DNA from 3 places in the Candidatus Thiodiazotropha sp. LNASS1 genome. Region 1 is predicted to be linked to each of the others. Evidence: predicted binding sites of a transcription regulator. Region 1 holds the regulator's gene; each other region holds the start of a gene.
What was found. The regulator sigma-54, encoded in region 1, starts transcription at its own class of promoters, with help from an activator protein. The targets are predictions, from matches to a motif close to TGGCANGNTNCNTGCTT.
Positions count from the first base shown of each region.

Region 2: a site for sigma-54 is predicted at 1,674-1,690, ahead of glnA (glutamate--ammonia ligase). Genes of this name have one in related genera too.
Region 3: a site for sigma-54 is predicted at 2,283-2,299, ahead of AB8516_RS12670 (TorF family putative porin). Genes of this name have one in related genera too.

Region 1 covers NZ_OZ156465.1:3,251,332-3,255,560, reverse strand. Annotated here, with positions in the region: gene hprK (HPr(Ser) kinase/phosphatase) at 1-531, opposite strand, end outside; gene ptsN (PTS IIA-like nitrogen regulatory protein PtsN) at 531-998, opposite strand; gene raiA (ribosome hibernation-promoting factor, HPF/YfiA family) at 1,028-1,348, opposite strand; gene AB8516_RS14305 (RNA polymerase factor sigma-54) at 1,520-3,007, opposite strand; gene lptB (LPS export ABC transporter ATP-binding protein) at 3,203-3,928, opposite strand; gene lptA (lipopolysaccharide transport periplasmic protein LptA) at 3,925-4,229, opposite strand, start outside.
Region 2 covers NZ_OZ156465.1:2,937,747-2,941,975, forward strand. Annotated here, with positions in the region: gene AB8516_RS12875 (DUF4124 domain-containing protein) at 1-49, opposite strand, end outside; gene glnA (glutamate--ammonia ligase) at 165-1,571, opposite strand; gene AB8516_RS12885 (cation diffusion facilitator family transporter) at 1,912-3,048, opposite strand; gene AB8516_RS12890 (sulfurtransferase TusA family protein) at 3,045-3,284, opposite strand; gene AB8516_RS12895 (tRNA (5-methylaminomethyl-2-thiouridylate)-methyltransferase) at 3,281-4,229, opposite strand, start outside.
Region 3 covers NZ_OZ156465.1:2,893,959-2,898,187, reverse strand. Annotated here, with positions in the region: gene AB8516_RS12680 (YifB family Mg chelatase-like AAA ATPase) at 193-1,704, opposite strand; gene AB8516_RS12675 (ubiquinone biosynthesis accessory factor UbiK) at 1,750-1,995, opposite strand; gene AB8516_RS12670 (TorF family putative porin) at 2,386-3,063, shown strand; gene AB8516_RS12665 (P-II family nitrogen regulator) at 3,134-3,472, shown strand; gene AB8516_RS12660 (ammonium transporter) at 3,503-4,229, shown strand, end outside.

The sequences.
Region 1 (4,229 bases):
GATCAAACAATGGCCCCGTGAAATCAATGCCAATGCGAGTTCGCTTTTACCGATCGCCGGATCACCGCTGAGCAATACGCCCCTGCCAAGGACCTCCATGTAGACCCCGTGCACCAGCAGTTTTTCACCCACCGGCTGACTGAAGCGTTCCAATAGGCGATTTATCACCTGATTGTCGGGTTGAGGGGTATAGAAAAGCGCAATACTCCTTTCCAGTGCCTGCTCCTCACATTCCTGAAGCGGTTTCAGTCCATCGGTGAATATAAGCGATGCGGGGGAGGCCTTGAACAGTACCTGTAGATAATCATGATAGACATCCTTTTCATCATTCAACAGATGTTCCCTTTCCGGCGGCCCGATAACCTGGATCTGATTGGGCCGAACCAGATTGAGGGGACCTGCGGGTGGCTTTCCATGTTGAGATTCAATATCCAGAACGATCTCAGTGTCCCCCCCTTCACCATTCCAGCTCAGCGAAAGCTCGCCGGCCAGCTCTTCATAGAGATCCCGAATGGTATAGATTGGCTTCATTAAGAGGAGATTATAGCTTCCCGTTGCTGGATCAGTTGATAAAGATCTTGCGCAGTTGTCGCTTGCCTCAACTCACTACAGAAATCGTGATCGTCAAACATCTGCGCCAGTTTGGCCAACAATTGCAGATGCTCATCGGTCGCCTCTTCCGGCACCAACATGGCGAAGGCAAGATCAACCGGTTGATTGTCGATGGCATCGAAATCGATTCCCTCCGGCAGTTGGACAAACGCCGCGAGAGCCTCGGTGATATGCGGCATGCGGGCATGGGGAAGTGCTATACCCTTGCCCAAACCGGTACTGCCCAGCCTTTCACGCTCAAGGAGCGCATCAAAAACCATATCTTGATTGAGATCTGGAACAGCCTCGGCCAGTCGCTGACCGAGCTGTTCCAATACGCGCTTCTTGCTGGCCGCCTCCACATTGCAACCGATCCGTTCTTCCACAAGATAACCGTTTGGAAACATGGAAACCTCGCCAGTTCAATCAGCCCGTATTATTCAGACGCATATTTTACGCCGCTTCCGGCGCGATGACTTTTCATTTTCTCCTTGTGCTTCAGCACCTGTCTATCCAACCTGTCCGTGAGCAGATCTATAGCTGCATACATGTCTTCCTGTACAGAATCCGCATAAACACTCGCACCGTTCACTTGCATTGTGGCTTCTGCCTTCTGCCTCATTTTTTCCACACTCAGGATAACGTGAACATTTATCACATTATCGAAATGGCGCTCCAGGCGCTCAAATTTACTATCCACATAGCTTTTCAAGGCATTGGTTACATCCACATGATGACCGGTCACGCTAATTTGCATAATTTTCTCCTATCTTAGATGAGGTTACCCATCACCCTGCCTGACATGACTAAATGGCGACAAGCCACATTTACAGTATATGCTGTTTGGCAATCCTCATAAGCCTTGTGCCTGGTTGCATCCGCAAAGGGATTACTGTCAACAGCCGGTGATCAGTCGCGCATTCAACTCCTATATCAGACGTTTACGTTCGTTCGACGGTGGAATACCCATCGACTCACGGTACTTTGCCACTGTCCGACGGGCAACTTCGATACCCTGATCGGACAAGAGGGCGGCAATCTTATTGTCACTGAGAGGCTTGTTGGGAATCTCAGCGGCAATCATTTTTTTTATCAGCGCACGAATTGCAGTAGACGAGCACTCACCTCCCGCACTGGTGCTGACATGGCTGGAAAAGAAATACTTGAACTCCAGCGTACCCCTGGGTGTATGCATATATTTCTGTGTCGTCACACGGGATATCGTCGATTCATGCATCTCCAGCGCCTCGGCGATATCCCTCAATACCAGAGGTTTCATCGCCTCCTCTCCATGCTCAAAGAACCCCCGTTGATACTCTACGATTTTACTCGCCACGCGTAAAATAGTTTCGTTTCTGCTCATCAGGCTCTTAATGAACCACCGGGCCTCCTGCAGATGGTTCTTCAAAAAAGTATTGTCTTTACTCTGGTCCGCGCGTCTGATCAGATTGGCATAGCCGGTGTTTACCCGCAGTTTCGGGGTCACCTCGCCATTCAGTTCAACCACCCATCGGCCGTTGCGCTTACTCACGAACACATCAGGTATGACATATTCAGGTTCGCTGCTCGCAATGAGTGTACCCGGATGGGGATTGAGCGTACGAATCAGCTGCATCACTGCCGCCAGCTCGTCCTGATCGATCTTCATCCTACGCATGATCTGGTTCTGGTCCTGCGCGGTCAGGAGGCTGAAATGGTCCTTGCAAAGCCTGATTGCCGACTGTAGATAGGGGGTCGATTCGGACAGTTGATTCAACTGGATAAGCAGGCAGTCCTGAGGACCCTGGGCGCCGACACCGGGTGGATCGAATGCCTGTATTCGATGCAACACCGCTTTGACATCGTCAATGGTGGCCTCTTCATCGTTCAGCGACTGCAGCACCTCCTCCAGATCTCCGGTGAAATAACCATCCTCGTTGATGCTGTCGATGATGGTTGTGGCGACATAGATATCCTGCGGAGTGAAGGGAGTCAGATTCATCTGCCACAGCAGATGGTCTTGTAGCGTCGTGGCGCTACTGTTCTGTATCAAATAGTCGTGGTCATTACTCTCGCCACTGCCACCCGTCGTCGGCTGATAGCTGTCATAGACATCGCTCCATTCACTGTCGACCGGCAGTTCTTCAGTCACCTGAGACGCATCAGTCTGGATTTCACGTTCATTGTTGATGTCGTTACTGCTCGAACCCTCTGCCGCTGAATTTTCCGCCGCCCCGTTGTCAGCGCCCTCATTCTCCTGAGTGCTGTTTTGTTGACCGAACTCCTCCTCCACTTCGAGCATAGGATTGGTCTCGATCACCTCCTGAACCTCCTGACTGAGGTCGAGAGCAGACAGTTGCAGCAGGCGTATTGCCTGCTGCAACTGTGGTGTCATGGTGAGATGTTGTCCGAGTCGGAGCTGTAGCGCCTGCTTCATCGCAGATGATATCTTTGGACCTGGTATGTTATTTGTATGTCTTTAACTTCATTCTAGCTAAAAAAACTCACCGAGGAAAAAGATTTTCTCCCCGGAATCCCGCCAGAATGCTAAAACTTGTCACTGCAAGCTTCCAGGATCAATCCTGGAATCCATTAGAAATCAAGGGGATGCATTACCCCCACAAAACCATCTCTACATAGAAAAATCTTCGCCAAGATAGACACTTCTCACCTCATCATTCTGAAGAATCTCATTCGTGGAGCCCTCAGCCAGCACTTGACCGCTATTGATGATATAGGCCCGATCACAGATATCCAGTGTCTCTCTAACATTATGATCCGTAATCAGAACGCCTATCTGCAGGGCCTTGAGATGTTGAATGATCTTTTTGATATCGATGACAGCAATAGGGTCGACACCGGCGAAAGGCTCATCCAATAGAATAAAGCGCGGCTGGACGGAGAGGGCTCTGGCAATCTCCAGACGCCTGCGCTCACCCCCCGAGAGGCTCATTGCCAGATTGTCCCGCAAGTGATCGATACCGAATTCCCGCAACAGCTGGTCACACATTTCACGGCGCTTGCCGGCATCCAGAACCTCCACTGTCTCCAGAATCGCAAGAATGTTCTGCTCAACCGTAAGCCGTCGAAATACCGATGGCTCCTGCGCCAGATAGCCAATACCGCTGCGCGCTCGCATATGCATAGCCCGATCGGTCAGAACCTCCCCATTGAGAAGTATCTCGCCATGATCCACCGGGATCAGACCGACGATCATATAAAAACTGGTGGTCTTACCGGCCCCATTGGGCCCCAGTAACCCGACCACTTCACCGCTGTTCACGCTAAGTGAGACGCCGTCCACAACATTGCGCTTACCATACTGCTTTTGAAGCGCCTTGGCCTGTAGCTGACTCATGGCTGCTTGTTTGGCTCGATGACAACCTGCACGCGTTGCTTACCTTGCGCGCTTGTACCCGCCTTGACCATTGCCTTGGCGCGATTGTAGATAATCCGGTCGTTGCGAAAACGGTTGCCACCCTGCTCAAGCGATGCATCATCGATCAACAGCAATTCATCACGCTCCGCGTTGATCTCCACACGCCGGGCTTCGCCATGAACCTCCTCATCCCCTTTCTCCGTCAACTGACGAAAGCGAACGGGACTCCCTTCACTGATGACCTTCTCCGTTTTGCCCTGGCGACGATGGATCCACAGCC
Region 2 (4,229 bases), 310 kb from region 1:
ACAGGGGCAATGCCAACAACAGAATCATTATCAGTACGACAATACGCATGCACAAAGAATAGACCAGTCATACCCAACAAAACAAGCGACTGTGTTCGCATAACCACAAAAAAGCGCCCCCACAGGGGGCGCTCTTGCTACACATCAAAACAAATCGAGACACTTTACAGGCTGAAGTACATATCGAACTCAACCGGATGCGTAGTCATACGCATGGTAGTGACCTCTTCCATTTTCAGATCGATATATCCGTCAATCAGGTCGTCGGTGAATACACCGCCCGCCGTGAGGAAGCCACGATCCGCATCCAGCGCCTCAAGTGCCTGGTCGAAGCTGTGACAGACAGTCGGGATACTGGCGGCCTCTTCAGCAGGCAGGTCATACAGATCCTTATCCATGGCATCGCCGGGATGGATCTTGTTCTGGATGCCGTCGATGCCGGCCATCAGCATGGCGGCGAAGGCCAGGTAGGGGTTGGCGGTCGGATCGGGGAATCGTACCTCGACGCGGCGGGCCTTGGGGCTGGAGACCCATGGTATACGGATGGAAGCGGATCGGTTACGGGCGGAGTAGGCCAGCATGACCGGGGCCTCGAAGCCGGGCACCAGGCGCTTGTAGGAGTTGGTGGAAGCATTGGTGAAGGCATTCAGGGCTCGGGCATGCTTGATGATACCACCGATGTAGTAGAGAGCCGTCTCGGAAAGACCGCCATACTGATCACCGGCAAAGATATTCTCGCCACCCTTGGCCAGGGATTGATGCACGTGCATACCGGAACCGTTGTCACCCACCAGCGGCTTGGGCATGAAGGTGGCGGTCTTGCCGTAGGCATGAGCCACATTCCAGGTACAGTACTTCTGGGTCTGCACCCAGTCGGCACGCTCAACCAGTGTGCTGAACTTGGTGCCGATCTCACACTGGCCGGCTGTGGCCACCTCGTGGTGGTGTACCTCGACAGGTACGCCCATCTCCTCCATGGCAAGGCACATGGCGCCACGCAGATCGTGCAGTGAGTCAACCGGGGGGACCGGGAAGTAGCCGCCCTTCACACCGGGACGATGACCGATGTTACCGTCTTCGTAAACACGCTCGGAATTCCAATCAGCCTCTTCGGAGTCGATTTTGACCATGGAGCCACTCATGTCGATACTCCAGCGCACATCATCGAGGACGAAGAACTCGGGCTCAGGGCCGAAGAAGGCCGCGTCGGCGATCCCGGTGGAGGCGAGATAGGCCTCGGCACGCTTTGCCAGAGAGCGGGGATCACGCTCGTAACCCTGCATGGTGGAGGGTTCCAGGATATCGCAGCGGATGATCAGGGTGTTTTCGTCGGCGAAGGGATCGATGACCGAACTATCATCTTCTGGCATCAGGATCATGTCCGATTCGTTGATGCCTTTCCAACCGGCGATGGATGAGCCGTCGAACATCTTGCCGTCGGTGAAAAAGTCCTCATCGATCTGATTAGCAGGCAGTGTTACGTGCTGTTCCTTACCACGAGTGTCGGTGAAACGCAGATCGACGAATTTCACGTCATTGTCTTTGATCATCTTCAGGGCTTTTACGGCCATCTTAATCTCCAGGATTTTCAGTTATTAAATGCTGAGCATAATCAGCCATTCGTAGCTTTATGCAGCCGGCCAAGGATACCGGACGCTTTGGATAACGCAGAAAAGCAGATTTCATGCCACTCGAATAAAAAAGTCTTACAATGTCGATCCCAAGCAGTTCCATCTCCAATAAAAAGTCTTGAAACGCAATAAAAATTAGAGAGTTAATCTAACTCTACGGCCTCTTCCACCGGAATGGGCTTCAAGCTGCCAACAGATAAGACAAATGATGCTGACAATTAAGGCGAGAGGGCGCGCACCATTATAGTGCGAGTCAATTATTTCACGCACCATAAAAGTGCTAGCCGAACCAGATGTGGACATCCCTGAATATCTCCGATCCCTTGACCGCCGCCTGATAATCGCTATGTAACTGCTCTGCTTGCTGATTAGAGACGAAGCAGTGTAATGGCAAGTAAAGCTCGATATCAATGCGTCCTGAAAGATAGTGAAGAACCACGCGCGCTTTCTGGTCATAGCAGGAAACACCACGGCAGACCCGGTCGAGTGCGGCCTCTGCCTCCGACCTAAGCGGCAGGTGGGTACAGGAGGGCCCAGCCTCATCATCCTCCGGGTCGATATGGACGGTGACATCTTCCAGTACATCCACCCGGTCGATCAATCCGTACTGGACCACTTCGGCGATTCGGTGCCCCTCGGAGACACTCACCCAGGGATCGACCTGGACATGAACATCGGCCATGGCATGACCTCCCAGCTTCCGGGTGCGCAGCATATGTACACTCTTGACCCCTGAAATATTGCCGATCACTTCGCGAATCTGCGTTAAAGATTCCTCTTCAAGACCCGCATCCGCCAACTCCTGGGATGCCGTCCAGCCCAGATCCCAACCGATTTTGATTATCATCAAACCGACAAGTACTGCTGCGATGGCATCCAGATAGGGAAGGCCCATCATGGTGCCGCCAATACCTACGAACACCACTACCGAAGAGACGGAGTCGGTTCGGTGGTGCCAAGCATTAGCCCGCAGCAGGTTTGAATTGATCTGGTTGGCGAAGTAGCGGGTGTAGAAGAAGAGCCCCTCATTGGCAAGAATGGAAAAGGCGGCCACATAGAGGGTAAAGGTTTCCGGCTGTAACAGCTGCTCGGGTGTAAACAACCGATCTGCGGCATCCCAGACGATCCCGACACCAACCGCGATCAGAAAACCGCCCAGCACCAGGGTGCCGATGGTCTCGAATCGACCGTGACCGTAGGGATGCTCCTCATCGGGGGCCTCTTTTGCATGCCGTGCGGTAAACAGCACCAGGGCATCTGTCAGCAAATCGGATAGCGAATGCACGCCATCCGCCAATAGGGATTGGGAATGACCCAACCAACCGAATAACAATTTGACGATAGCCAGTATTGTATTGGTCAATGCGCCTGCTACGGCAACCCGGCGACTGACATCATAGCGTTCTTCCCGACTCATGATTCGCTGTCCTGCACAACTTCCACTATCACAATGTACTCCCCGTCATGGCTCTTTGCCTCTATGACAAGATGTCCATTGATGCGCGACCACGCCGGGATATCCTTAAGCACGCCCGGATCGGTACAAACTGCCTCGACCTGGGCACCGGCAGGAAGGCCTTCGACGGCATCTTGCACCCTGATCACCGGCATCGGACAAAGCAGACCGCGACAGTCGAGTATCCTGCGGTTCAAATCAACCACTCCTTCGGGACCTCGTGAGCCGGCATCGGCACTACCTTCAGTGACCGGCTATCACCCGCTAGATCGGTAAAGCGCAGTTCAACCTCCGCCGCGTTTCGTCCCTGGCTGTAGCGGGCCACTACACGCCCAATCAACTCGATATCCCGCTCATTGATTTCGCCATCGATCAAGGCCAGCGGACCGCCATGACTCACTGTATTGATATGCGGATAATGCTTCCGATAGCCTTGAAGGAAATTGGCCTCGCCCTCTTCACGGGCGATGATCACCTTGAAACGGCTCGATGGCCGCAAGTGCCTGCCTACCTTCAGCAGCATGATGTCATCCAACTCATACTGTTTACTTCCGCGGGCGTTCCAAAGATCCTTCAGCTTCACTGTGTATTGTTCATCGGTAAGAAAACAGCAGCCGCCGGCAGGCTGAGCATAGTCCTCAATACCGAATTGCGCCGCCAGCGCCATTTGGGGTTTGCGGCTTCGTCCGGAAAAGTCATATAGCCGGTTTCGATCAACCCAGCCCTCTCTCTCAGGCCGTGTCATGGGCAGATTCCTGGCGCATAGCGGCCTTAACAACAGGTCATGGGCGCCTGATTCTTCGGAGACGATAGGCATGGTCTCCTTACGTTGCGACATCGGTCGTTGACCGATCACCTCTCCCGTGATGATGAAATCGAAATCCTTGGCCTTAATCCATTCATAGGCCTTGTGCACCATGAAAACCTTGCAATCGAGACAGGGGTTCAGATTGGCCCCATATCCATGCTTGGGATTGAGCAGTATCTGTTTGTACTCCTCGATGATATCGACGATGTGCAGTTTCATACCCAGTTGCTCCGCAACCCAAAGGGCATTGTTTCTTTTTTCCTTTTTCTGGTCGCGTTTGCGTATGGCATGCGTATGGCCTTCGACGCAGAAACCGGTGAAGAAGTTGATGCCC
Region 3 (4,229 bases), 360 kb from region 1:
TATTTCCGTACATACAGGTGAGTGCTTATCCCAAGACATGTCATGTTTTTCATGCTCGAAACAAGACAATCAAGCTGATTCGCAGCGGTGTCTTAATATTCTGGACATCATGCCAAGTAGACAGGATTCATTTTTAAAACATGCGGATACGCATTGAGGTATAGGATTCAATCTACGCGTTGCTAGTATGGGTTAAGGTCTGTCCAAGCGTCGATACCCAATCGCCTCGCTGATATGCGCAGTCTCCACCTTCGGGCTTGCCTCCAAGTCGGCGATGGTGCGCGCCACCTTTAAAATCCGGTGATAGGCGCGCATCGACAGGCCAAGTTTTTCGATTGCCCGGTGCAGCAGTGCATTACCCTCCTTGTCCGGCCTGGCGAACTTCACGATGTCCAATCCCTGCAGGGCCTGATTGGTGCGGCCCTGCCGCTGGAGTTGTAAATCACGTGCCGTGATGACCCGGCGGCGGATGGTTTCGCTCGACTCCTCTCTTTTCTGCAATGCCTGGTGATCGAGCTGCAGAGGCTGTCTCGGCACTTCCACGTGCATGTCTATACGGTCGATCAAGGGACCGGAGATACGATTGCGGTAGCGGGTGATGCGGTCGAGAGTACAGTGACAGCGGTTGCTGCCGTCCCCCAGGTGGCCGCAAGGACAGGGGTTCATCGCCGCGATCAGCTGAAACCTTGACGGGTAGTCGACCTGGCGGTTGGCGCGGGAGATGGTGATGCGGCCGTTTTCCAGGGGTTCGCGCAACACCTCCAGGGTATGCCGATCGAATTCGGGGAGTTCGTCAAGGAACAGCACGCCGCGGTGCGCCAAGGAGATTTCGCCGGGTTTCGGATTACTGCCGCCGCCGACCAGGGCCGCCGCCGAGGCGGTGTGATGGGGGGCGCGGAAGGGTCTTTGACGCCACTGGGCGGGTTGGAAAGCCCTGTTGTTAGCCACCGAGTGAATGGCTGCGGACTCCAGCGCCTCCTCCTCGCTCATCGGTGGCAGGATTCCGGGCAGGCGGGAGGCGAGCATCGATTTGCCGGTGCCGGGCGGACCGATATAGAGCAGCGAGTGGGCGCCGGCGGCGCTGATCTCCAGGGCGCGTCGGGCATGACTCTGTCCATAGACATCGGCCATATCGAGCCGGCTCTTTTCACTTTCCTCGATATTGTGCGTGCTTTTGTATTGCGCTAACGGGTTGACACTGTTGAGGTGTGAACAGACTTCGAGGAGGTGGCTGGCCGGATAGCACTGGAGTCCGTTGACCAGTCCCGCCTCATCGGCATTCTGTTGCGGCAGGATCAGGGAACGCCCGGCATCACGGGCGGTGAGCGCTGCAGGCAGTATGCCGCTGATCGGGCGCAGTTCGCCGGACAGGGCAAGCTCGCCGCTGAACTCATAGTGGCTCAAAGGGTCCATCGACAATTGATTCGAGGCGGCCAGGATGCCGAGGGCAATGGGCAGGTCGAATCGCCCCCCCTCTTTCGGCAGATCGGCAGGCGCCAAATTGATGGTGATGCGCCGGGCGGGAAACTCAAACTGGCTGTTGATCAGTGCCCCTCTGACCCGGTCTTTACTCTCACGCACAGCCATTTCGGGCAAGCCGACGATGGAGAGGCCCGGAAGGCCGTTGGAGAGGTGGACCTCGACGGTGACCAGGGGTGCTTGTACGCCCTCTTGGGCGCGGGAATAGAGAATAGCGAGTGACATAAATTCCTTCCTTGGAATAGCGTTCGGTCCGATGCTGATAAAGCGCTAGCCGGTTTTATCCTCCAGCTCCTTGATCTGTATCTCCAGCCGCTCAAGCTTCTCACGTGTACGTGCCAGAACCGCCTGCTGAACCTCAAACTCCTCGCGGGTCACCAGGTCGAGCCTGGCAAGTCCGGACTCCAGGGTGGCGCGTATATTTTTTGCCACATCGGCCTGTAATGCCTGGATACCGCTGGGCATTGTCGCGGAGAGCCGGGTCGTCAATTCATCGATAAGTTTCGGATCAATCATGCGGCAGACAATAGCCAGTGACGATTCCTTTGTCCAGCGAAAGAGGTAGCGGCATTGGATAGTCTTTGTGGTGTGATTCCCCTTACAACGATGAATAGACGGTACAGCACTGTTTCATCGATCCACCGGCTGATATATCGATCCGATCATTTCGCACCAAGCCGGTGCACGGGTCTGGTGCAAGGGGATCGGTTGTGATCACAAACCATGCACGGCCATGTGAGCCGATCAGTATCCTGACTACCAATTATTGGGTATTTCCTGCAATTTCAACAGGTTGGAAAAGTTGGCACGAAGTCTGAAAAGACTGCAGTAGTTTCGCCTCGTCAAGCTATGAGTCGAGTTGACTGATTAACCCATGTTTCTAATTGATTAAGAGGAAGTATAACGATGAAGATGAACCGTCTTGCCCAGGCCTGTGGCGTTGCGCTGTTAGGGCTATCGTCCATCGCTGCGGCGGAAGTCAGCACCAATATCGGTGTTACCAGTAACTACATCTGGCGTGGTTTGACCCAGACAGGCAACAGCACCGCATTGTCCGGTGGTTTCGATTGGTCTGGCGAGTCGGGTCTCTATGCAGGTACCTGGCTGTCGGAGGCCTGGGACGATTATGAGCTCGACCTGTATGGCGGTTACGCCGGCGAGGTGGGTGACTTCGGCTATGATGTCGGCCTGATCCATTACGCCTATTCAAGCGACGCGGAATCTGATTTCACCGAGCTTGCCGTGAGTGGCAGCTGGCAGTTTCTCACTGCCGGTCTCAACTATGTCTTCTCTGCAGAGGATGCTGTCGAGGTTATCGAAGAGGATCTCTACTACTACCTGGGCGCCAGCTTTGACCTGCCGCAGGACTTCTCCATCGGCCTGACGGTCGGTTTCGTCGAACCGGACGGCGATGGCGATGATGATTTAGAGGACTACACCCATTATCAGGTCGACCTGACCAAGGCCACCGGTGATTTCGGCGACGTTACCCTGAGCGTCTCCGATACCGACCTCGATGATACGGACGCTGCCGGTGAAGATTCCGATATGCGGTTCTTCATCTCTTGGAGCAAAGGCTTCTAAGACAAGTCGGCTTGAGTTAACTATTTGATGTACAGCCCGTTCTGTTGCGGGCTATACGAGGAGCAATCAGATGAAAATGGTTTCAGCAATCATTAAGCCGTTCAAGCTTGATGATGTCCGCGAAGCTTTGTCGGAAGTGGGTGTGGCAGGTATCACGGTCACCGAAGTCAAGGGTTTTGGGCGTCAGAAGGGACACACCGAACTCTACCGCGGTGCGGAGTACGTGGTCGATTTCCTACCCAAGATCAAGGTCGAGATCGCCGTCGATGACGACATTGTCGATCAGGTTGTGGAAGCGATCTCCAATGCCGCCAAGACCGGCAAGATCGGTGACGGCAAGATCTTCGTCACTGACGTGGAACAGGTCGTTCGTGTGCGTACCGGTGAAACCGGTCCCGAAGCGCTGTAACTCACTAGCAACTTTTATTTGGAGAGTATCGTGGAAGCGATTACACAACTCAGTTACGCACTGGATACCTTCTACTTTCTGGTATCCGGCGCGCTTGTCATGTGGATGGCGGCTGGTTTCGCCATGCTCGAGGCCGGTTTGGTGCGAGCCAAGAATACCGCTGAAATCCTGACCAAAAACGTCGCCCTGTTCGCCATCGCCTGCATCATGTATATGTTGATGGGCTACAACATTATGTATCCGGGAGACGGCAATGGCTATTTTCCGGCGCTTGACCTGAGCTTTATGTTCGGTGGCGACAACAGTGTCGAAGATGTGCTGGCCAGCAATGGCGAGACCTACTATTCCGGTATGTCTGATTTCTTCTTCCAGGTGGTCTTCGTCGCCACCGCCATGTCCATCGTTTCCGGTGCCGTGGCCGAGCGGATGAAGCTCTGGGCCTTCCTGCTGTTTGCCGTGGTAATGACCGGTGTCATCTATCCGCTGCAGGGTTACTGGAAATGGGGTGGCGGGTTCCTGGACGCTGCCGGTTTCAGCGATTTTGCCGGCTCCGGTGTGGTACACCTCTGTGGCGCCGCAGCAGCCCTGGCTGGCGTCATTCTGCTGGGAGCCCGTAAAGGCAAGTACACTGCCGATGGCCGAGTCAATGCCATACCCGGTGCCAACCTGCCATTGGCCACGTTGGGTACATTCATCCTGTGGCTGGGCTGGTTTGGCTTCAATGGTGGTTCCGAGCTGAAAATCTCCGATATCGGCG